One region of the Rhizobium sp. WYCCWR 11146 genome, then DNA from elsewhere that is predicted to be linked to it. Evidence: predicted binding sites of a transcription regulator. Region 1 holds the regulator's gene; each other region holds the start of a gene.

The links. Region 1 encodes LexA, which represses DNA repair genes until DNA is damaged. Its sites were predicted from a motif close to TGTTCNNNNTGTGTTCNG; they were not measured.
Region 2: uvrA (excinuclease ABC subunit UvrA) is a predicted target of LexA. The motif match lies at 1,049-1,066, and genes of this name have one in related genera.
Region 3: HX899_RS14145 (helicase-related protein) is a predicted target of LexA. The motif match lies at 3,840-3,857, and genes of this name have one in related genera.
Region 4: HX899_RS11395 (putative DNA modification/repair radical SAM protein) is a predicted target of LexA. The motif match lies at 3,900-3,917, and genes of this name have one in related genera.

The regions. Positions count from the first base shown of each region.
Region 1 is NZ_JACCEY010000037.1:138,777-144,739, forward strand. It holds gene HX899_RS28305 (ComEC/Rec2 family competence protein) at 1-2,236, shown strand, start outside; gene lexA (transcriptional repressor LexA) at 2,217-2,936, opposite strand; gene HX899_RS28315 (VOC family protein) at 3,134-4,027, shown strand; gene kdsA (3-deoxy-8-phosphooctulonate synthase) at 4,024-4,869, shown strand; gene eno (phosphopyruvate hydratase) at 5,019-5,963, shown strand, end outside.
Region 2 is NZ_JACCEY010000037.1:282,690-288,652, reverse strand. It holds gene HX899_RS29015 (single-stranded DNA-binding protein) at 396-905, opposite strand; gene uvrA (excinuclease ABC subunit UvrA) at 1,189-4,110, shown strand; gene HX899_RS29005 (GNAT family N-acetyltransferase) at 4,107-4,568, shown strand; gene HX899_RS29000 (DUF72 domain-containing protein) at 4,593-5,399, shown strand; gene HX899_RS28995 (magnesium and cobalt transport protein CorA) at 5,502-5,963, shown strand, end outside.
Region 3 is NZ_JACCEY010000019.1:194,044-200,006, reverse strand. It holds gene HX899_RS14150 (RNA-binding S4 domain-containing protein) at 34-438, opposite strand; gene HX899_RS14145 (helicase-related protein) at 441-3,677, opposite strand; gene HX899_RS14140 (DUF3309 family protein) at 4,501-4,656, shown strand; gene HX899_RS14135 (YMGG-like glycine zipper-containing protein) at 4,684-4,941, shown strand; gene HX899_RS14130 (beta-ketoacyl-ACP reductase) at 5,543-5,963, opposite strand, start outside.
Region 4 is NZ_JACCEY010000016.1:296,514-302,476, forward strand. It holds gene HX899_RS11375 (ATP-binding protein) at 1-473, opposite strand, end outside; gene HX899_RS11380 (dicarboxylate/amino acid:cation symporter) at 699-2,033, shown strand; gene HX899_RS11385 (glycosyltransferase family 4 protein) at 2,107-3,165, opposite strand; gene greA (transcription elongation factor GreA) at 3,193-3,669, opposite strand; gene HX899_RS11395 (putative DNA modification/repair radical SAM protein) at 3,923-5,155, shown strand; gene HX899_RS11400 (UdgX family uracil-DNA binding protein) at 5,155-5,963, shown strand, end outside.

The DNA of each region.
Region 1 (5,963 bases):
TGGCCGCCTGCTTCTGTTCTCGCCGGTCTTCCTCGGCGCCGGGTCAGCCGTCTGGTTTCTCGCGGCATCGGATTTTCCGCTCGTTGCATCGCTGCTCTGCCTGTCGGCGCTGACCGTGGCGGTTCTCATCGCCAGCCGCAGCCGGGCGGCAGTGCGGGCAACGCTGCTGGCGCTCTCGCTCGTGGTCTGCGGCATGGTCACGGCGCAGTTCGAGAGCCGGCGGGCTTCGACCGTGATCCTCGATTCATCAGTGACGACGACGGTGACCGGCCGTGTCGAGCGGCGCGAAGGCGATGGTCGCGGGCGGTGGCGCTATATTCTTGCCGTCACCGGCACTAAGGCACCGGAGCTGAAGCGGCGGCCGGAACGCATAACCGCCATCGTCCGCGGCGCGGACGCGGCCTTCGAGATCGGCGATATCATCACCGGCAGGGCGCGACTGACGCCGCCGGCAGGTCCAGCACTTCCCGAACTCAACGACTTCTCCTTCGGTGCCTATTTCGATGGCATCGGCGCCAACGGCTTCTTCTACGGTGCACCGACGAAGGTCGATGCGCAGGCTGGTCCCCAGGCTGCCAGATCGACGGCGGAAACGCTGCTCGAAGGGCTCTACCGGCTGCGCAGCGGCATTGGTGACCGCATAAGGTCGATCCTGCCCGGCGACACTGGCGCTTTCGCCGCTGCTCTCGTGACGGACGAGCGGCGTGCCATCTCGAATGAAACGACGGAGGCGCTGCGCCAGTCCGGTCTGGCTCATATCATCGCCATCTCCGGTCTCAACATGGCGCTATCGGCCGGCATCTTTTTCGTCGGCTTCCGGATGCTGCTCAGCCTCTTTCCCGGCATCGCTGAGGCCTACCCGACGAAGAAGATCGCTGCCGCCGGCGCGCTCATCGCCGTCACCGCCTATTTCCTGATCTCGGGCTTTGCGGTCTCTGCAGAACGCGCTTTCATCATGATGGCCATCATGTTGATTGCCGTCTTCTTCGACCGGCCGTCGATCAGCCTGCGCAATGTCGCTCTCTCCGCGCTCGTCATCATCGTCATTTCGCCGTCCGAGGTTTTGGGTCCGAGCTTCCAGATGTCTTTTGCGGCGACATTGGCGCTGGTCTCGGGCTATCAGCTGTGGAAGGACCGGCGCGTCCGCGAAAACGCCTTCCTGAAGCTGCCGATCATCAGGCCCTTCGTTACAGTTGCAGGCTTCTTCGGCGGCGTCTTCCTGACCTCGCTGATCGGCGGTTTTTCCACCGCGCTGTTTTCGATCGAGCATTTTCATCGCCTGACCGCCTACGGCCTGCCGGCGAACCTCGCGACGATGCCGATCATCTCCTTCATCGTCATGCCGGCCGGCTTGCTGGCGATGCTGCTAATGCCTTTCGGTCTGGATGTTTGGGCCTGGAAGGTCGTCGGATTCGGCCTCGATCTGGTGATCGCGGTCGCAAAGACGGTGTCCGGCTGGGATGGCAATATCGACGTCGGCCGCATGCCCGCCTGGTATTTCGCGATAGCCGTGGCAGGCTTTCTGCTGCTGACGCTGCTCCGTACCCGGTTGCGCCATGCCGGCACATCGATCATCGCGGTCGCAACACTCATCCTGTTGCTTCTACCGGTTCCCCGGCCGCCGGATCTGGTGATTTCGGAGGATGGCAGTCTCGTCGCGGTGGTCGAGGCGGCAGCAATGGCTTCCAACCGTGAAAGACCGCCGGATTTCATCTTCGACCAGTGGCAGAGAGCGCTAGTCCTGCCGAAGCATGACCCGCCGAAGATGCTGGATGGTCCTGCTATCCCGCCTGAGGGAGAAGACCGCCGCGTCAGGCTTTCCCGCGATCAGCAGAACGAAGCAAGGACCGCGATGCGGGCGGCCGCAGCGGGCGGTGACGCAAACCGCTTTTCCTGCGTCAAGAAGGCCTGGTGCACATCAAGGCTCGGCAATGGTCAGGTGGTAACCGTCATCGACAATGCCGCCTATCTCGGCCCGGCATGTGACGCGGCCGATATCGTCGTGACATCGGTCCGCCTTCGCTTCAACAATTGCCGCTCAGGTGCGACGCTCTTCACCGGTGAGACGCTGCGCAGGACGGGTTCCATCGAGTTGCGCTTCACGGACACCGGCCTGGAGGTCGCAACCGCATTCGATGCATTGTCGCGGCCATGGATGCGCCATCGCGCCTATGACTGGCGCAGCAACAGTTTTACCGAATCGGGCCTGGCCAATGTCAGTGATAGCGGCGAATGAGACCGACGAGTTTGCCCTGAACCTTGACGCGGTCCGGCCCGAAAATCCGGGTCTCGTAAGCCGGGTTGGCGGCCTCCAGCGCGATCGAGGCGCCCTTGCGGCGGAAGCGCTTGAGCGTCGCTTCTTCGTCGTCGACGAGAGCAACGACGATGTCGCCAGGACTTGCGGTGCTGCCATTGCGGATGATCACGGTGTCGCCGTCGAAGATGCCGGCGTCGATCATCGAATCGCCCTTGACCTCGAGCGCATAATGTTCACCGGAGCCGAGCATGTCCGCCGGAACGACGATGTCGTGGGTATTGTTCTGGATCGCCGAGATCGGCACGCCGGCAGCGATTCGGCCCATGACCGGCACGGAGACCGAGTTGCCGTTGTCGGCGACGGGTTTTGCGGGAGCGGGGGCGGCGACCGGCTGAGGTTTGCCGAGGCTGCCCTCGATGACGCTCGGCGAAAAGCCGCGCCGGGGCTGGATGCTGGGGCTGTAGGCCTCCGGAAGCTTGATGACCTCGAGCGCACGGGCGCGGTTCGGTAGGCGGCGAATGAAGCCACGCTCCTCCAGCGCCGTAATCAGCCGGTGAATCCCGGACTTGGAAGCGAGATCCAGGGCATCCTTCATTTCGTCGAAAGATGGCGGAACGCCGGATTCCTTCATGCGCTCATGAATGAAAAGGAGAAGCTCCTGTTGTTTGCGCGTGAGCATCGACGTTGTGACCTCGTGATTGAAACAAATCCAGAACATACACTATATGTTCCATATGTGTTCCGCAAGTAGCTAAATTTCCGTAAAACTTGGCGCCAACTCGTTGAGATTTTTATTTTCATTCGCCGGATTGGCACACAAGTCTTGCCTTGGGCGGCACTCTCACACATCTCTGCCGTGTTAGGAGAGGGGATATCATGAACGAGCACTCCGCCAAACCGCACCCGCTGGATCATGTCGTGCTGCCGGTCGTCAATATCGATCTGGCGCGCGAGAGGCTCGGCAAGCTCGGCTTCACCGTTGCCGCCGATGCGCGCCATCCCTTCGGAACGGAGAATGCCTGCGTCTTCTTTGCCGACAAGACTTATCTGGAGCCGCTCGGGATTGCGAGCGTCGAGGAGAGCGAGGCATCAGCGCGGCAAGGCAATGTCTTCACCGCCCGCAACCAGGCCTTCCGCTTCCGCTGCGGCGAGGAGGGGCTTTCGGGGCTGGCTTTCGGCAGCAAGGATGCCGGCATCGATCATCAGAATTTCGTCGGCAACGGATCGAGCGCCGGCGAGATGCTGCAGTTCACCCGGCCGATGACGATGCCGGACGGTTCCGAGACGATTGCCGGCTTCAAGCTGGCTTTCGCCGGCGACCTGCGCGCGCCTGATCTCCTGCTCTTCACCGTCGAGCGCGTCACGCTGCCGGCTGACCGCGCCGCGCTGGAGACGCATGCCAATGGCGTCACCGGCCTAATCGAGATCGCGCTTTGCACGCCGGAGCCGGCCGCCTTCGCTGCCTTCGTCAGCCTTGCCGTGGCGCAATCGGCAGTCGAGAAGACCGGGTTCGGCGTCAATATCGCAGCATCGAATGCGAAAATCAGCCTGATGACGCCGGAAGGGCTGGAGGCCTATTTCGACATCGCCGGCTCATCCGCAGATCGCGGCCTGCGCGGCCGGGCAATCCTCTTCACTGTCGCCGATCTTGCCGTGACAGAAGCGCATTTGGCTGCTAACGGGGTGACATACACGCGCAAGAACAATCGCATTCTGGTGAAGCCCGCGCCCGGGCAGGGCACGCTCTTCGCCTTCGAGGAAACACGATGAGCACTGATACGAATTCCGAAGTCAGGATCGGCGAAGGCCAAGGCCAGGTCACTTTTTCCAATACCGGCCGCCTGTCGCTGATTGCCGGTCCCTGCCAGATGGAGAGCCGCGACCACGCCTTCATGGTTGCCGGCACGCTGAAAGAGCTTTGCGGAAAGCTCGGCATCGGCCTCGTCTACAAGAGCTCCTTCGACAAGGCGAACCGGACCTCGCTGTCGGCTGAACGCGGTATCGGGATCGAGAAGGGCATGGAGGTCTTTGCCGACCTCAAGAAGGAATTCGGCTTTCCCGTCCTGACCGATGTTCATACCGCCGAGCAATGCGAGGAGGTGGCAAAGATCGTCGACGTCCTGCAGATCCCGGCCTTCCTCTGCCGCCAGACCGACCTTCTTATCGCCGCCGCCAAGACCGGCCGCGTCGTCAATGTCAAGAAGGGCCAGTTCCTCGCTCCCTGGGATATGAGGAACGTCCTGAAGAAGCTCAATGCCAGCGGCAATCCGAACGTGCTGCTGTGCGAGCGCGGCGCCTCATTCGGCTACAATACGCTGGTTTCCGACATGCGCTCGCTGCCGATCATGGCGGCGATGGGCGCGCCCGTTATCTTCGATGCGACCCATTCCGTGGCGCAGCCGGGCGGCCAGGGCGAATCCTCCGGCGGTCAGCGGGAATTCGTGGAAACCCTGGCGCGCGCCGCTGTGGCTGCCGGTATTGCTGGTGTCTTCGTCGAAACCCATCAGGACCCCGACAATGCCCCTTCCGACGGCCCGAACATGGTCTATCTCAAGGACATGCCGCGGCTTCTCGAAAAGCTGCTTGCCTTCGATGCGGTCGCCAAGGCCTAAGGTTCAGCTTGACGTTCAACAGTCTGACATGATCGTGCTATAGGCCACATCCGAACGCTGGTCCGAAGGCTATTGCAGCATTGTAATTTGCACGCCTTCGACTAAGACAGGTTTCGAACCATTTATCACCCACCGAGCAGGAAGAACCCATGACTGCAATCACCGATATCATCGCCCGCGAGATTCTCGATAGCCGTGGCAATCCCACCGTCGAAGTCGATGTCTATCTCGAAGATGGCAGCATGGGCCGCGCGGCCGTTCCCTCGGGCGCCTCGACGGGCGCGCATGAAGCGGTCGAACTGCGTGACGGCGGCAAGCGCTACCTCGGCAAGGGTGTCGAAAAGGCGGTCGAAGCCGCCAACACCGAGATCTTCGACGCGATCGGCGGCATCGACGCCGAAAACCAGATCCAGATCGACAACATCATGATCGAGCTGGACGGCACGCCGAACAAGTCGCGCCTCGGTGCCAACGCCATCCTCGGCGTATCGCTCGCCGTTGCCAAGGCTGCGGCCCAGGCGTCCGGCCTGCCGCTCTACCGTTATGTCGGCGGCGCTTCCGCCAGCCTTCTGCCGGTGCCGATGATGAACATCATCAATGGTGGTGCTCATGCCGACAACCCGATCGATTTCCAGGAATTCATGATTCTGCCGGTCGGCGCCGATTCGATCGCCGAAGCCGTGCGCATGGGTTCGGAAGTCTTCCATACGCTGCGCAAGGAACTTGCCGCGCAGGGCCATAACACCAATGTCGGCGACGAAGGCGGTTTCGCACCGGGCCTGAAGAGCGCGCCCGAGGCCCTCGACTTCATCATGAAGTCGATCGAGAAAGCCGGCTACAAGCCGGGCGACGACATGTGCCTCGGCCTCGACTGCGCCTCGACGGAATTCTTCAAGGACGGCAAATACGTACTCGAAGGTGAAGGCCGCACGCTGGAATCGGGCGCCATGGCCGAATACCTGGCCGAGCTCGCCGCCAAGTATCCGATCATCTCGATCGAGGACGGCATGGCCGAAGACGACTGGGATGGCTGGAAAACGTTGACCGACCTGGCCGGCAAGAAGACCCAGCTCGTCGGCGACGATCTCTTCGTC
Region 2 (5,963 bases), 140 kb from region 1:
CCGCATGGCCGAATCGATAACGTCAGCAACAACCTCGCATGATTTCAAGATTATTCGAATACGATCTCTGGTTGGCTAACCAGCGATAGGAACCACAACGTTTTCTTCTTTTCGTTGAAAACCTTGCAGCAGACAGCTAGTGCCTCGGCTACGGTCCGAACACTACATTTACCGATACGCCAAGAAACGCGAGCCACACTGAAGCTTTGCATTTCGATAGCCGCTCGGAAGCGCCGCAGGAAATCGGCGCTCGACCTGATAGGCGCGACACCGCACTGCAGCGGCAGATGATTGACGTCATTCGGTCTGAATTCTGCCACGAGATCAAAGAAAAAGAGCATGACGCCGTCAAAGCATCATGCTCTCAGGTCTTTCAAGCCACGAAACGCGGTTGATCAGAACGGGATGTCGTCGTCGAGATCCCGCGAGAAGTTGCCGCCGCCACCACCGCCGCGGCTCGGCGATGAGGAGGGAGCCGGGGCGCCGTAATCGTCGCCATAATCGTTGCCGCCACCGGCACTGCCACGGCCGCCGCTCGCGCCGCCGCCTTCACCGCGGCCGTCGAGCATCGTCAGCGTCGAACCGAAACCCTGCAGCACCACTTCCGTGCTGTAGCGGTCCTGGCCCTGCTGGTCCTGCCACTTGCGGGTCTGCAGCTGGCCTTCGATATAGAGCTTGGCGCCCTTCTTCACATATTGTTCGACGACCTTGCAGAGGCCCTCGTTGAAGACGACAACAGTGTGCCATTCAGTCTTCTCGCGGCGCTCGCCGGAATTGCGATCGCGCCAGGTCTCCGAGGTCGCGATACGAAGATTGGCGATCGGCCGGCCATCCTGAGTGCGGCGGATTTCGGGATCTGCACCGACGTTTCCAATCAGAATTACCTTATTCACACTACCAGCCATGCTTCTCACCCTGCCTGCCGCCCTGCCCGGCGGCGTTTAATCGATCGGCGCACCTTAAACCATCACGGACCGCCGATGCGCATGGGCGGCATTTAATCCACATGTTTATCCATCAGAAAGCCGCATGCATCCATCAGGAATTTTGTTCTTTATTTGTTCTAGTTTATCCGTATGATCCTGTCAACAGAATCGAAAACCTTCAGCCCTTGTGGATATTCAGCCTCGACTCGCCCGTCGGCATCACTAAATAAGGGCTGTTATCCAGAAAACCAAAGCAGAGACGATGAGCGAACTGAAGACGATCTCCATCCGCGGCGCGCGCGAGCATAATCTCAAGAGCATCGATCTCGATCTGCCGCGTAACAAGCTGATCGTCATGACCGGGCTGTCGGGTTCGGGCAAATCCTCGCTCGCCTTCGACACGATCTATGCCGAGGGCCAGCGGCGCTATGTCGAGAGCCTGTCGGCCTATGCCCGGCAGTTCCTCGAAATGATGCAGAAGCCCGATGTCGACCAGATCGACGGGCTGTCGCCGGCAATCTCGATCGAGCAGAAGACCACCTCGCGCAATCCGCGCTCGACGGTCGGCACCGTCACCGAGATCTACGACTACATGCGCCTGCTCTTTGCCCGCGTCGGCGTTCCCTATTCGCCGGCGACCGGCCTGCCGATCGAAAGCCAGACCGTCAGCCAGATGGTCGACCGCATCCTCGATTTCGGCGAGGGCACCCGTCTTTATATCCTTGCGCCGCTCGTGCGCGGGCGCAAGGGCGAATACAAGAAGGAACTGGCGGAGCTCATGAAGAAGGGCTTCCAGCGCGTCAAGGTCGACGGGCAGTTCTACGAGATCGCCGAGGCGCCGGTGCTCGACAAGAAATATAAGCACGACATCGACGTGGTGGTCGACCGCATCGTCGTGCGCTCGGATGTCTCGGCGCGGCTGGCCGACAGTCTGGAGACCTGCCTGAAGCTCGCCGACGGGCTGGCGGTCGCCGAATTCGCCGACAAGCCGCTGCCGCCGGAAGAGACGTCGGCCGGCGGCTCGGCCAACAAGTCGCTGAACGAGACGCATGAACGCGTGCTGTTTTCGGAGAAGTTCGCCTGCCCGGTCTCCGGCTTCACCATTCCCGAAATCGAACCCAGGCTGTTCTCCTTCAACAATCCCTTCGGCGCCTGCCCGACCTGTGACGGCCTCGGCGCTCAGCAGAAGATCGATCCGGATCTGATCGTGCCCGAGCCCGAGCGGACGCTGCGCGACGGGGCGATCGCGCCCTGGGCGAAGTCGACCTCGCCCTATTACAACCAGACGCTGGAAGCGCTCGGCAAACATTACGGCTTCAAGCTCGGCACGCGCTGGAACGATCTTTCCGACGAGGCCAAGGACGTCATCCTCAACGGCACCAACGACAAGATCGAATTCCACTACGCCGACGGCGCCCGCTCCTATACGACGCAGAAGAATTTCGAAGGCATCATCACCAATCTCGAGCGGCGGTGGAAGGAGACCGATTCCGCCTGGGCGCGCGAAGACATCGAGCGCTTCATGTCGGCTGCCCCCTGCCCTTCCTGCAATGGCTTCCGCCTGAAGCCGGAGGCCTTGGCGGTGAAGATCGACACGCTGCATATCGGCGAAGTGACTGGTATGTCGATCCGCATCGCCCGCGACTGGTTCGAGACGCTGCCGGCAAGCTTCAATGCCAAGCAGAACGAGATCGCCGTGCGCATCCTCAAGGAAATCCGCGACCGGCTGCGTTTCCTCAACGATGTCGGCCTGGAATATCTCAGCCTGTCGCGCAATTCCGGCACCTTGTCGGGCGGCGAAAGCCAGCGCATCCGGCTTGCCTCGCAGATCGGCTCGGGGCTGACCGGCGTGCTCTACGTGCTCGATGAGCCGTCGATCGGCCTGCATCAGCGCGACAATGCCCGGCTGCTCGACACGCTGAAGCACCTGCGCGACATCGGCAACACCGTCATCGTCGTCGAACATGACGAGGATGCGATCATGACGGCCGACGACGTCGTCGATATCGGCCCGGCGGCCGGCATTCACGGCGGCCAGGTCATCGCCCATGGTACGCCGCAGGACATCATGGACAATCCGAACTCGCTGACCGGCAAATATCTCTCCGGCGAACTCGGCGTTCCCGTTCCCGACGAGCGCCGCAAGTCGAAGAAGGGCCGCGAGATCAAGGTGGTCGGCGCGCGCGGCAACAATCTGAAGAACGTCACTGCGTCGATCCCGCTCGGGGTGTTCACGGCGGTGACCGGCGTTTCCGGCGGCGGCAAATCCACCTTCCTGATCGAGACGCTCTATAAATCGGCCGCGCGCCGCGTCATGGGCGCGCGTGAAAACCCGGCCGATCACGACCGCATCGACGGCTTCGAGCATATCGACAAGGTGATCGATATCGACCAATCGCCAATCGGCCGTACGCCGCGCTCGAACCCGGCAACCTATACCGGCGCCTTCACGCCGATCCGCGACTGGTTCGCCGGCCTGCCGGAGGCCAAGGCCCGCGGCTACCAGCCGGGCCGTTTCTCCTTCAACGTCAAGGGCGGGCGCTGCGAGGCCTGCCAGGGCGACGGCGTCATCAAGATCGAGATGCACTTCCTGCCCGATGTCTACGTCACCTGCGACGTCTGCCACGGCAAGCGCTACAATCGCGAGACACTCAACGTCACCTTCAAACAGAGGTCGATCGCCGACGTGCTCGACATGACGGTGGAGGAAGGCGTCGATTTCTTCGCGGCGGTGCCTGCCGTGCGCGACAAGCTGCAAGCGCTGAAGGATGTCGGTCTCGGCTATATCAAGGTCGGCCAGCAGGCGAATACGCTCTCGGGCGGCGAGGCGCAGCGCGTCAAGCTTGCCAAGGAGCTGTCGAAACGCTCGACGGGGCGCACGCTCTACATTCTCGATGAACCCACGACCGGCCTGCATTTTCACGACGTCGCCAAGCTGCTCGAAATGCTGCACGAACTGGTCAACCAGGGCAATTCGGTGGTGGTGATCGAGCACAACCTCGAAGTCATCAAGACCGCCGACTGGGTGCTTGATTTCGGTCCTGAAGGCGGCGATGGCGGCGGCGAGATCGTCGCGACCGGCACGCCGGAAGCGATCGTCAAGGAGAAGCGGTCCTATACCGGACACTTCCTGAAGGAATTGCTGGAACGGCGGCCGGTGAAGAAGGCGGTTGCGGCGGAATGACAATGAGGCCAGCGTCGCCCGATGATCTGGAAACGATCGCGACGCTGACAACAGCCGCCTACCGGCCCTATAGCGAGCTCTTCGGCGCTCCGCCGATGCCGGTGACGGAGGATTATGCGCCGCGGATCGAACGCGGCGAGGTCTGGCTCTGCGAGATCGGCGGGCAAACGGCCGGCCTGGTGGTCGTCGAGCAACATTCCGGTCACCTCATGCTGTTCAGCATCGCGGTCTCGCCGGCCTTTCAGGGTGCCGGGCATGGGCTGGCGATGCTGCGTTGGCTGGAAGGCAAGGCGCGGGAACGAGCCGTGCAGGAGATTCGGCTCTACACCAATGCGCGGATGGAGCGGAACATCGCGCTCTATAGCGCCTTCGGGTTTCGGGAAACGGGTCGCCGACCGAGCCCTTATCGGCCAGGATGGACGCTCGTCGACATGGTGAAAGAGATCAATGCGGCCTGAGCGGCTGCGAATGGGGAGGACGACATGACGAAATCCGGCACTATCCGCACCGGCATCGGCGGCTGGACCTTCGAGCCCTGGCGCGGGCATTTCTTTCCCGAGAGCCTGAAACAGAAGGACGAGCTGAATTATGCCAGCCGCCAGTTGAAGGTCATCGAGGTCAACGGCACCTATTACAGCACGCAGAAGCCTGCGGTCTTCGCCAAATGGGCGGCTGACGTGCCCGACGGTTTCATCTTTTCGCTGAAGGCGACACGTTTCGTCACCAATCGGCGGGTGCTTGCCGAAGCCGGTGAATCGATGGAGCGGTTCCTATCATCGGGCATCAGCGAACTCGGCGATCATCTCGGGCCGCTGCTGTGGCAGTTCGCACCGACGAAGAGGTTCGATTCGGATGATTTCGAAGCCTTCCTGAAGCTGCTGCCGGCAAAACAGGATGGGTTGGCGCTCCGCCACGTGGTCGAGGTGCGGCACGATTCCTTCAAGGTGCCGGAGTTCGTGGCGCTGCTTTCGAAATACGGCGTGGCTCCGGTCTGCGCTGAACATTTCGAATATCCGATGATCGCCGACGTGACGGCCGATTTCGTCTATGCGCGGCTGCAGAAGGGCTCGGACGATATTCCGACCTGCTACCCGGAAAAGGACCTGAGGGCCTGGGCAAACCGGCTGGAGACATGGGCCGAGGGCAAGGTTCCTGATGACCTGCCGCTGATCGATGGAGATCGCAAGGTAAAGACCGAGCCGCGCGACGTCTTCGCCTTCATGATCCATGAGGGCAAGGTCAATGCGCCGCACGGGGCGATCGCCCTGCAGCAGGCGCTGGCGAAATAGGCCGGGCTGGATAGTCACAAAAGGATCGCAACATTGTGGGTATCACATCGTCGGTCACGCACTCCATGAGGGCATCATGATCGTGGTAACCTGGGAGCCCGCATGAGCGTTGCCGCATCCTATCTCTATCGCAACGGACGGCGGGTCGAGGCCATAGCTTTCGAGGCGGCCTCCATTCCGGCGACGGACAACGAATTCATCTGGATCGGGCTGCACAAGCCTAGCCGGGACGAGCTCCTGCTGCTGCAAGGCCGTTTTGGCCTTCACGAACTCTCGATCGCCGATGCGCTCAGCTCTTTGCAGATGCCGAAGCTCAGCGTTTATGACGACCAGTTGTTCGTCATCGCAAAGACGGCACAGCTCGAGGGGGACCATATCACCTACGGGGAAACCGCAATTTTCGTCGGCAAGCGCTATATCATCACCGTCCGCAATGGGTCGGAGCGCGGGCACGGAGAGCTGCGCGGCCGGCTAGAGACATCGCCGCAGACGCTCTGCCATGGCACCGACTACATTCTGCATGCCATTCTCGATTTCATTATCGACGGCTATCTTCCCATCGTG
Region 3 (5,963 bases), on a different contig from region 1:
ATCTGCAAAAGCCGCCGCCGCAGACAGAGTTTTCTAATCCTCGTCCGACATCAGCCTGTCGATTGCACGTCTTTCCTTTTTGGTCGGACGGCCGGTGCCGCTGGCCCGGATCGCCTGCTCGTAGGCCGTGAGACGTTTTGCCTCATCGGGCGGCGGGGATTGGTCGTCGTAGAGCAGACGCGCCTCCTCGTAAGGCCCCCGCCGTTCGCCGGCAAGGCGCATGACGAGAACGACATCCCGCCGCTCCAGCGTCAGCTCGATACGGTCGCCCGGCTTGACCATCTGGCTTGGATGGCTGCAACGCTCGCCGTTGATGCGCACATGGCCCGATTGGATATGGCTCTGCGCCAGCGAGCGCGACTTCACCATGCGCGCGAAGAACAGCCACTTGTCGATGCGCTGGCGCGAACCGCTTGTCGGCTGTGTCTCCCCGCTCATGATTACTTCTTCATCTGCTCCTTGAGAGCTGCGAGCTTGGCGAAAGGCGAATCCGGATCGATCGGCTTCTCCTTGCGCGGCGGCTTGGCCTCGAAGCGCAACGGCTGCGAGCCGCCACGATTGTTGTTGCGGTCGTTGCGATCGTTACGCTCGCCGCGATCCTTGCGATCACCACGGTCCTGCCGGTCACCGCGCGGCTGGTCGCCCCGTGGTTGGTTATTGCGGTCGCCTCTTGCCTGCTGCGGCCGGCCACCATCGCGACCGCCGCCTTCCTTGCCACGGTTCTGGCGATTGTTGTCGCGGCCGTCGCCATTGCGATTGCCCTCGCCGCCTTCACCGCCGCCCGGCCGGCGATTGCGGTCGCCGCGCTCCTGGTTCTGACCGCGCTGCTCGCCCTGGCCGCCACGGCGTTCGCCATGCCCGCCGCGCGCCTGGCGCTGATTGTCGTTGCGACCGCCAAGACGCCACAGAAGAACCGGCTTCGGTTCCGTCGGCTCGCCGGCTTCCCCAGGAGCAGATCCTGCTTCCTCGGAAGCCGATACCGCTTCCGCAGGAGCGGATGTCTCGATCGGTTCGGCCGGAGCGGGAGTTTCGACCGCTTCCGTCACCGGCGCGTCGGCGACCGCCGAAGCCGCCTCGGTTGCGGATGGCTCGGCAGCAGTCTCTTCCGCAGCGCCATCGGCATCGTCGTGATCGGCCTTCTCGGCTGTCTCTTCCGCAGGCGTTTGTGCGCTGGCGGCAGGCACCGAGGCCACATCCTGCGCTGCAAGATGTAGTGATGCCTCTTCCGCCTTCACGGCATCGGCGCGATAGCCGAGACCCTTGAGGATTTCTTCCATGTCCTCGAGCGTCGCACCGAGGATCGACAGCATCGCCGTCGTCGTCGTGAAGCGGCGGCCATCATAGGCGCCCTCCGGACGGTTGTTTTGGCCGGGCTTCCATTGCAGCAGCGGACGGATGATATCGGCCAGCCGTTCCAGGATGTCGATGCGTACGGCTCGCTTGCCGAGGAAACGGAAGCCGGCGAGCTTGTAGAACATCCGCTCGAAGGTCGGATCCGTGACGACGGAGGTGCGGCCGGCGGCAAGCACCGGAATGAGATCACCGTAGCCGGGCTTGTCGAGACCGTCGTTCTTCAGCGCCCAGAGCAGCGTGATGAGCTCGGCCGGCGCCGGCTTCAGAAGTGCGGGAACGAAGATATGATAGGCGCCGAAACGCACGCCGTAGCGGCGCATGGAGGCACGGGCCTCCTGGTCCAGCGACTTCACCTCTTCGGTCACGTCGCGGCGGAAGAGCACCCCGAGATTCTCGACGAGCTGGAAGGCAAGCCCTTTGGCAAGGCCCTGCAGATCCTCGGCGCGCGACAGATCATCGAGCGGCTTCAGCACCGTGCTGATATGATGATTGACGAAGCGCTCGATGCGGGCGGCGACGTGATCGCGGGCATTGCCCGTCAGTTGTTCGTCGGCCAGCAGGATCACGCGCGGACGCATGATGTGATCGCTGCCCGAAAGCCGCGCCACCGGGTCGCCCAGCCAACGGATCAACCCATCCGAACCGATCACCAGATCGCTGTTGCCGGCGGCATGCATCCGGGCCGCGCGGGCTTCGAACTCGAGCCCGAGCGCCTTCTGCGACGCAGCCTGAACCGCCTTGGCATCCGGTCCGTCCGTTCCCGCCACCGGCGTGAAACGGAACCCGCTCAATTGCCCTACATGATGTCCTTCAACGAAGACATCGCCATTCACACTGATTTCAGCTTCCAGCATCGCATTCTCTCTCAGGCGCTTCATGAGCACAGATGTCCTGCGATCAACAAAGCGTTTCGTCAACCTTTCATGTAACGCGTCGGACAATCGATCTTCGATTTCCCGCGTCTTTTCCTGCCAGTGTGTCGGATCGGCAAGCCAACCGGGCCGATTCGAAACGTAGGTCCAGGTCCTTATCTGCGCGATTCGCGCCGAAAGCGTGTCAATTTCCCCATCTGTTCGATCGGAGCGATGAACCTGCTCCGCAAGAAACTGCTCATTCACCGTGCCATAGCGGACAAGATCGGAAAAGAGGGTCGAGATAAGATCGGCATGTTGTGCTGGGGTGATACGCCGATAATCGGGAAGCGCGCAAGCCTCCCAGAGTTTTTCGACGCGCGCCGGCCTGTCGGCAAGATCGATGACCTCGGGATAGCGCGAAAGCTGTTCCAGCGCCTGCTGGTCGACCGCAGGCAATGCCCGCGTCAGCCCCGGCACGCGCGGTCCCACCTCAAGGCTGGCGCGCAGCGATGCGATTGAGGAGAAGTCCATCTCCGTCGTCCGCCACTGCAAAACCTTGACGTTGTCGAATTCGTGCCCCTCGATGCGCTGCACCAGTTCGTCGTCGAAGGGCGAGACTTGCCCGGTGACGCCGAAGGTCCCGTCCCGCACATGCCGTCCGGCGCGCCCGGCGACCTGGCCGAGTTCGCCCGGATTGAGATTGCGGAACTGGTAACCGTCGAATTTCCGGTCCTGGGCAAAGGCGACGTGATCGACATCGAGGTTGAGGCCCATGCCGATCGCATCGGTCGCCACCAGATATTCGACGTCGCCCGCCTGATAGAGCGCCACCTGCGCATTGCGGGTGCGCGGGCTGAGCGCGCCGAGCACCACCGCCGCGCCACCGCGCTGCCGGCGGATGAGCTCGGCGATGGCATAGACCTCGTCGGCAGAGAAGGCGACGATGGCCGAGCGCTGCGGCAGCCGTGTGATCTTCTTCTGCCCGGCGTAGAAAAGATGCGAAAGCCGTGGCCGCTCGACGATAGTGATGCCGGGCAGGAGCTGCTGCAGGATCGGCCGCATCGTTGCCGCGCCGAGCAGCAGCGTTTCCTCGCGGCCGCGAAGATGCAGGATGCGGTCGGTGAAGATATGGCCGCGTTCGAGATCGCCGGCGAGCTGCACCTCGTCGATCGCGACGAAGGCGGCCTTGGTCTCGCGCGGCATCGCTTCGACAGTGCAGACGGAAAAACGCGCATTGGGCGGCGAAATCTTTTCCTCGCCGGTGACCAGCGCCACATTCTGCGCGCCGACCTTCTCTACCACCCGCGTATAGACCTCGCGCGCCAGAAGCCGAAGTGGCAGGCCGATCACGCCCGTCCCGTGCGCAACCATGCGCTCGATGGCATAATGGGTCTTGCCGGTATTGGTCGGCCCGAGCACCGCGGTCACACCGCGCCCGCTCAGAATCATCGGCTGCGAAATCAGAGTCATGAGTCCATGCAAATGAGGCGGGTGGCCCCAGGAAAATCTCGGCTCCTCGATGGAAGCTGGACAACACATGGACAGCTGCCGTCGCAAACGCAAGGGCAGATTTCAAAATGCATCGGGGATTACGACCTTTGCGAGTCCCGTGGAACGCCCGAATTTCCGATTCGGAACAGCGCAAGAACGAATCAGCGACGAATCGATGACTCCCGCTGATTCAGCTTTTGTTCACGGCTAAGTATTGATTTTGAATCACTTTTTCCCACTAGATGCTGAATCGCGAGACTCTCACCTGTTCATATTTTCGCTATCGCGACTCCGCAATTCCCGCCCGATCTTGGATAGGCGAAAATCCGCCCGAAATTAACCTCTCGACCAAAGCCGGAACGAATCGGAGACGAATCGCTGACTCCGCCGTTTTCGCCTTTCGTTCACGCCCACATCTTGTGGCGCTATCAGGTCCAGGTCCTAGATGCGCATGGGCGGCAGATCCTTCGCCCCGCCCTCGTCAGATCGGCATTAATCTTTCGGAAACCGGATTCAGACGGCGTTAAGTCGCAGCGTTAACTCAGGGGCGGCCGCTCTCGGCTCGCCGATCAAAAACGGAACGAATCGCTGACGAATCGGCGACATCGCGATTTTCCCGCTTTGTTCACCGCAACATATTGTATTTAAATGTCTTTTTAACCATAGCGGCAATTTTCGGAAATGACGGAAATTAAACCGTGAATCAGGCTTCGTCACATTTCCAGAGCTTAACCGGGAACAAAAATCGCCAATACGTGTTTCCAGTCCATCCAAATTGCGGATGAAATGAAGGAAACACACCATGCTTGGCACGATACTACTTGTTATCCTCATTCTGCTCTTGATTGGAGCCTTGCCGAATTGGGGTTATAGCCGTGGCTGGGGCTATGGACCTTCTGGCGGTTTGGGGCTAGTTCTCGTGATTATCATTATCCTTGTACTAATGGGCCGCGTCTAAAGGCCAACTAACCTGGGGAGTTACGACATGATGAAGAAGATTGTTCTTATTGGTGCGCTCGTGGGCGCACTCGCATCTTGCACAGCGACCGAGCAAGGCACGGCGATCGGCGCCGGCACTGGCGCTGTTATCGGCGGTGTCGTCACCAACAGCTGGGGTGGCGCCGCCGTCGGCGCCGTTGCCGGCGGTCTGACTGGCGCTCTGATCGGCCAGTCGGTCGAACGCCGCGGCTACTGCGTCTATCGCGACCGCTACGGTCGCCGCTATGAGGCTCGTTGCCGCTGATCGGCACAAGCATATCGGACTCCCAACGGGCGCTTCGGCGCCCGTTTTCTTTGCCGGTCGTATCCGTCAACGAGACGTTGACAATCGGTTGCGAAAGTCAAATCTAGCGCCGCCCAACGGGCAGGCACATATTTCCTTCAGAGCATGATGCCGAAAAGTGTGAGCGGTTTTCGGACGACATCATGCTCTGACTGTAAATGTAGAACAGGATGATTTTAGGCCGACCCGGCCTAAGATCATCCTGTTTTGGAGCGCAACGGACAGGCAGAGCCTCCCGACGCACCGGAAAGGAAACGCTTCCATGATTCAGATTTTGCTGAATTCCCTCGTCGCCGTTCTCATCGCGTCGGCTTTCCTGACAACCGCAATATCAGCCCTCAGCGCCAATGATCTTTCACTGCGCAAAGTGCCGGCCAGAGTTCGGCCACAGCGACGTCCGAACACAGACCGCCGCTCTTGATCTTCTCGAAACAGCGCGACTGCTCCGGCCACAAAATCGCAACCGGCATCACGAGACGCCCATAAACAGCGATGGCGCGATCCTGCCGGACGCGCCATCGCTTTGAATCTAATTCCTAATGTCGACGTGAAGACAGAAAGCCTAGGCGAAGAACTGTCCGCCATTGGCCGTCAGCGTCGAACCGGTGATGAAGCCGGCATCGTCGGAGACGAGGAAGGTGACGCAGCGCGCGATCTCTTCCGGTTCGCCGAGCCGGCCGACGGGGATCTGCGGAATGATACGTTCGTTCAGCACCTTCTCCGGCACGGCAAGCACCATTTCCGTTCCGATGTAACCGGGGCAAATGGCGTTGACGGTGATGTTCTTGTTCGCCCCCTCCTGAGCCAGCGCCTTGGTAAAACCGAGATCGCCCGCCTTGGCCGCCGAATAATTCACTTGGCCCATCTGGCCCTTTTGGCCGTTGATCGACGAGATATTGACGATACGGCCGAAGCTGCGGTCACGCATGCCGGTCCAGACCTGATGCGTCATGTTGAACAGGCCGGTGAGGTTGGTATTGATC
Region 4 (5,963 bases), on a different contig from region 1:
ACGGCCCCCTGAAAATACTCCCGGAAGCGGTAGTCATTGCCGACGAAGCTCGTCGGCTCGCGCCAGTTGCTGGCCGAAACCGCCATGCCGTCCTTGTCGATGACATAGATGACGGCGGCCTTGGTGCCCGCTGCCAGCATTTCCAACTTCTGACTGAGCCGCTCGAACGTGCCGACATCGCTGCCTGCCAGTGCCGCGGCGATCGCGGTATCCTGCGACAGCACGAAGGGAAGCGCCCGGTATTTTTCAAGAACCGTGCGCAGCAACGCCGCATTCAGCCTCGCATCCATGCGGGCCTGTTCCTCGAGGGCAGCCTCCGCCCGGTGCCGGCCGATCTCGCCGCTGGCCCAGAGGCTTGCGACGACAGCGACAAGGGCGAGCACGGCATAGGCCCACCACATCCGGCGGATGCGGTGTTGCACGGGTAGGGGAGGCCACAATTTCTGCGACACGGACATGGCGGATTTGTGCATTTTTCTGCACGAGACGCAAATGGATTTGTGCGGATTTCCGCATTACTTAATGACCCGTCAGCAGCAAAATAAATTTTTCATTAATAAATTCAACTTGTTGGCTAGTCGGCGCAAAACTGGCACGGCGATTGCGAAGAATGGGGCAACAACGGCTGAGCTGTTGGACTTGAAGCGAACGGCTCGGGAGGCCGGAGTTCGTTCCGGACGAGCCATTAGGAGGACATCATGATCGCAGCACCACTCGATGCAATCGCAGGCAGCAAGGGCAAGAAGCCCTTTTATAGCCATCTTTACGTTCAGGTTCTCGCGGCTATCGCTGCGGGTATCCTTCTCGGCCATTTCTATCCTGAATTCGGCACCCAGCTGAAGCCGCTCGGCGATGCCTTCATCAAGCTCGTCAAGATGATCATCGCGCCGGTCATCTTTCTGACGGTTGCGACCGGCATTGCCGGCATGAGCGACCTGCAGAAGGTCGGCCGCGTCGCCGGCAAGGCGATGCTCTACTTCCTGACATTCTCGACATTGGCGCTCATCATCGGCCTGATCGTCGCCAATGTCGTCCAGCCCGGCGCCGGCATGAACATCGATCCGGCCTCGCTGGATCCGGCCGCCGTCGCCGGCTACGCCGCAAAGGCGCATGAGCAAAGCATCGTCGGTTTCCTGACCAACATCATCCCGACGACGATCGTCGGCGCTTTCGCCGATGGCGACATTCTGCAGGTGCTATTCTTCTCGGTGCTCTTCGGCATCGCGCTCGCCATGGTCGGCGAAAAGAGCGAACCGGTCGTCAACTTCCTCAATGCCCTGACGGCGCCCGTGTTCAAGCTCGTCGCCATCCTTATGAAGGCTGCCCCGATCGGCGCCTTCGGCGCCATGGCATTCACCATCGGCAAGTACGGCGTCGGATCGATCGCCAACCTCGCCATGCTGATCGGCACCTTCTACATCACCTCTCTGCTCTTCGTCCTCGTCGTTCTCGGCGCTGTCGCCCGCTACAACGGCTTCTCGATTGTGGCGCTGCTGCGCTACATCAAGGAAGAACTGCTGCTGGTCCTCGGCACCTCGTCTTCGGAGGCTGCCCTTCCGGGACTGATGAACAAGATGGAAAAGGCCGGCTGCAAGCGCTCGGTCGTCGGCCTCGTCATCCCCACGGGCTATTCCTTCAATCTCGACGGCACCAACATCTACATGACGCTGGCTGCCTTGTTCATTGCTCAGGCAACCGGCATCCATCTCTCCTGGGGTGATCAGATCCTGTTGCTGCTAGTGGCGATGCTGAGCTCGAAGGGTGCCGCAGGCATCACCGGCGCCGGCTTCATCACGCTTGCCGCGACGCTCTCCGTCGTGCCCTCCGTACCGGTCGCCGGCATGGCGCTCATCCTCGGCATCGACCGATTCATGTCGGAATGCCGGGCGCTGACCAACCTCGTCGGCAATGCGGTTGCGACGATCGTCGTGGCACGTTGGGAAAACGAGCTGGATACGGTGCAGCTCGCCGCCGCACTGGGCGGCCAGACCGGGGAGAGTGCTCCCGCTGCCGGGCTGCAGCCGGCTGAATAACTGACCGAACTGTCCGCAGTCCTAAAATTCTTTCAACGGCCCGTCATCCAGCGGGCCGTTTCTCTTTTCTGCCTCAGCTGCGATTGTCGCCGAAAAGGCTGTTGTAAATGGCGCCGATCGCGCTCGCTTCTTTCTCCAGCGCGAAATTCGCCCTGACATGCCGCAGCGCATTCTCGCCATGCGCGATCGCCAGCGCGGGATCTGCGATATAGGGCGCGATTGCCCGCGTCAGCGCCTCGACATCGCCGGCGGCGACGACCGAGCCCGTCTCGCCCGTGACGATGAGCTCGGCATAGGCGCCGGCGTCCGATGCCACCACCGCAGTGCGCGAGGCCATGGCTTCGAGCGGCGTCAGGCCGAAACCCTCGTTGCGGGAAGGGGCGACGTAAAGCGTCAGGCGGCGATACCAGACCTTGATGTCAGGCACTTCGCCGAGGAAGAGGATACGGTCGCTGAGCCCGGCGGCCGCGACATCCGCCTTGAGTTTGTCGCCAAATGCCGTGTGTTCGGTCGTCACCCGGCCGGAGACGACCGCCGTCCAGTCGGGGTGCTGCGGCAGCAGTTCGATCATCGCCTGGACGAAAAGATCGGTGCCCTTCTGATGGCGCACGCGGCCGAAGCAGCCGATGAGATGGCGGCCCGGCAGGCTGGTGGCGGCGATGCCGTCCTCCGCCGTTTCCGGCGGATGGAACAGAGCAAGGTCGACGCCGTGCTGGATGACCGTGTGCGGCACCTCGAGGAACGAGCCGGATCGATCGCTAGTCGCGATGACGGCGTCCATGCGACGGATCAGCCATTTCGTATAGGCGGTGTGCCGGCGTTGCGCGGCCGAGGTGAAGAGAAGCTTCAGCGGCATGCGCAACAGATGGCGCAGCAGGATGCCGACCGCCATCTCGTTGTTGCGGCGAGCGTGCCAGACGCGCTGGCGCCGGCGCGCCGGCGGGCGCCAGAGGCCGAGGAGCTGCCGCCCCTTAAGTTTCGGCAGGTCCTCCGGCAGGCCGGGCCCGAGTGTCGCGATCTTGATGCCGAGCCGGATCTGGCATGGGATGAGCTGGACGATAGTCGATGTGACGCCGGAGAGCCGGCGCTTGAAATTGGGCGCAATGATCTCGACGTCACGGATATCGGGCAAGGGAGGGGTCTCGCGGCTGGCGGGCGATCAGCCCCAGGAAACCTGGAGGATTTCGTAGGCCTTGGAGCCGCCCGGCGCATTGACCTCGATGGAATCTCCGACTTCCTTGCCGATCAGAGCACGGGCGATCGGCGAGGAGATGGAGATGCGGCCGGCCTTGACGTCGGCTTCCTGGTCGCCGACGATCTGGTAGGTCTTTTCTTCATCGGTGTCCTCGTCGATGAGTTTCACCTTGGCGCCGAACTTGATCTTGTCGCCCGACATCTTGGTGAGGTCGATGACCTCGGCGCGCGCTGTCAGGTCTTCCAGCTCGCTGATGCGGCCTTCGTTGTGACTCTGGGCTTCCTTGGCGGCGTGGTATTCGGCGTTTTCGGAAAGGTCGCCATGGGCACGGGCTTCGGCGATCGCCTCGATGATTCGAGGGCGCTCCTCCTGCTGACGCCAGCGCAGCTCTTCCTGCAGCTTGACGAAACCGCCCGGTGTCATCGGTACCTTTTCAACCATTTTTCTGTCCTTCAATCCTCGTATCCGCACAATTAGCGGCGAACACAAAAGAAAACAGGTCCCGAAGGGGAGCTTCGGAACCGTGCCACAATCTTAGTCGGACGCTTATAGCAGATCGCCAAGGCCGATTTCCAGAAAATTCGCATAAAAGAAACGCGGCCCGCCCCGATATCAGGTGGTGCGACTTGAAAATGGGCAGAAATCGGATCGTCCCGATTGACTCTGCATGCCGGAACATATAGTGAACATACTAATGAAGAAGTCGCTAACAGAACGCTTGGCCATCCTTTCCGATGCCGCGAAATATGATGCTTCCTGTGCTTCCAGTGGAACGGTGAAGCGTGATTCTCGGGCTAGTGGCGGGCTCGGTTCGACCGAGGGATCCGGTATCTGTCATGCCTATGCTCCGGACGGGCGGTGCATTTCGCTTCTGAAAATACTGCTGACCAATTTCTGCATCTACGACTGCGCCTATTGCGTCAATCGCTCGTCGAGCAATGTCGAACGGGCGCGCTTCACGCCCGAAGAGGTCATCTGGCTGACGCTGGAATTCTACCGCCGCAACTATATCGAAGGCCTGTTCCTTTCCTCCGGCATCATTCGTTCGTCCGATTACACGATGGAAGAGATGGTCCGCATCGTCCGCGAACTGCGTGTGACCCATAATTTCCGCGGCTATATCCATCTGAAATCGATCCCCGAGGCGTCGCCGCGTCTGATCGAGGAGGCGGGGCTTCATGCCGACAGGCTGTCGCTCAATATCGAGTTGCCGACGGATAACGGCATCACCCGCTTTGCGCCGGAAAAGAAGCCTGCCAATATCCGGCGATCGATGGGGGATCTGCGGCTGAAGATTGAGGCCGCCGGCGAACCGACGCTGCAGACGAAGAAGCGTCAGCGTTTCGTGCCGGCCGGCCAGAGCACACAGATGATCGTCGGCGCCGATGGCGCGAACGATGCGACCATCCTTGCGACCAGCGGCCGGCTTTACAGCAGCTACGGGCTGAAGCGCGTCTATTATTCCGCCTTCAGCCCGATTCCGGACTCGTCGAAAAACCTGCCGCTGATCAAGCCGCCGCTGATGCGCGAGCACCGGCTCTATCAGGCCGACTGGCTCTATCGATTCTACGGTTTCGGCATCGACGAGATCACCGCAAACCAGGCGGGCGGCATGCTCGATCTCAGCCTCGACCCCAAGCTTGCCTGGGCGCTCGCCAATCGGGCCGAATTTCCCGTCGATATTAACAAGGCCGAGCGTGAGCGGTTGCTGCGCGTGCCCGGTCTCGGCACCAAGACCGTCAAAGCGATCGTTTCGGCGCGGCGTTTTCGCCGGTTGCGGCTCGATGATCTCCAGCGGCTCGGCATTTCGATCAAGAAGGTTCAGTCTTTCATCTCGGCGGAAGGCTGGTCGCCGCGCCGATTGATCGAGCGCCCCGACCTTCGCGCCATGTTCGAACCGCAACCCGAACAATTGTCGTTGTTGTGATGCGCCGGGTCGTGCTTGCAGGACGCGGGGAGCTTGCCGAATGGCGTGACGCCGCGCGCGCTTTCGCGGTCGCCGGCATCCTGCCGGAAGAGATCGATTGGCGCGAAAAAAGCGAGGAGGCGGACCTTGCGTTTCAATGCGACGCCATGCCGCCGGCGCCTATCATGGCACGCAAGCCGATGACGGTGCCGCCCGCCTTCATCGATCTCGCGGAGACAGTTCTCTGCCATTCCGACGCGGCGCGTTTTTCCCTGCTTTACCGTCTGCTCTGGCGGCTGCAACTGGACCGCCAACTGCTTGAAGTGGCTTCCGACGAGGACGTCGCCCGTGCCGGGCTGATGGCGAAAAACGTTCGGCGCGACGCGCACAAGATGACGGCCTTCGTTCGCTTCAAGGAGGTTGGTGCGGTGTCGGTGGGCCGTCGAAAATTCCTCGCCTGGTTCGAGCCGGATCACCATATCGTCAGGCGCACAGCGCCCTTCTTTCAACGGCGCTTCACCGACATGGACTGGCTGATCGCGACGCCCAAGGGATCGGCCGCCTGGGACGGCGAGCGGCTGACGATGAGCGACGCGCCGTGCGAAAAACCCAATCTCACCGATGCTACCGACGAACTTTGGCGCACCTACTACGCCAGCATTTTCAATCCGGCGCGGTTGAAGCTGAAGGCGATGCAGGCGGAGATGCCGAAAAAATACTGGAAGAACCTGCCGGAAGCCGATCTCATCCCTGGGCTGATCGCATCGGCGGAGAGCCAGGTGCGGGCCATGGCTGCACGGGAGGCGACCCAGTCGCTGCCCTTTCACGA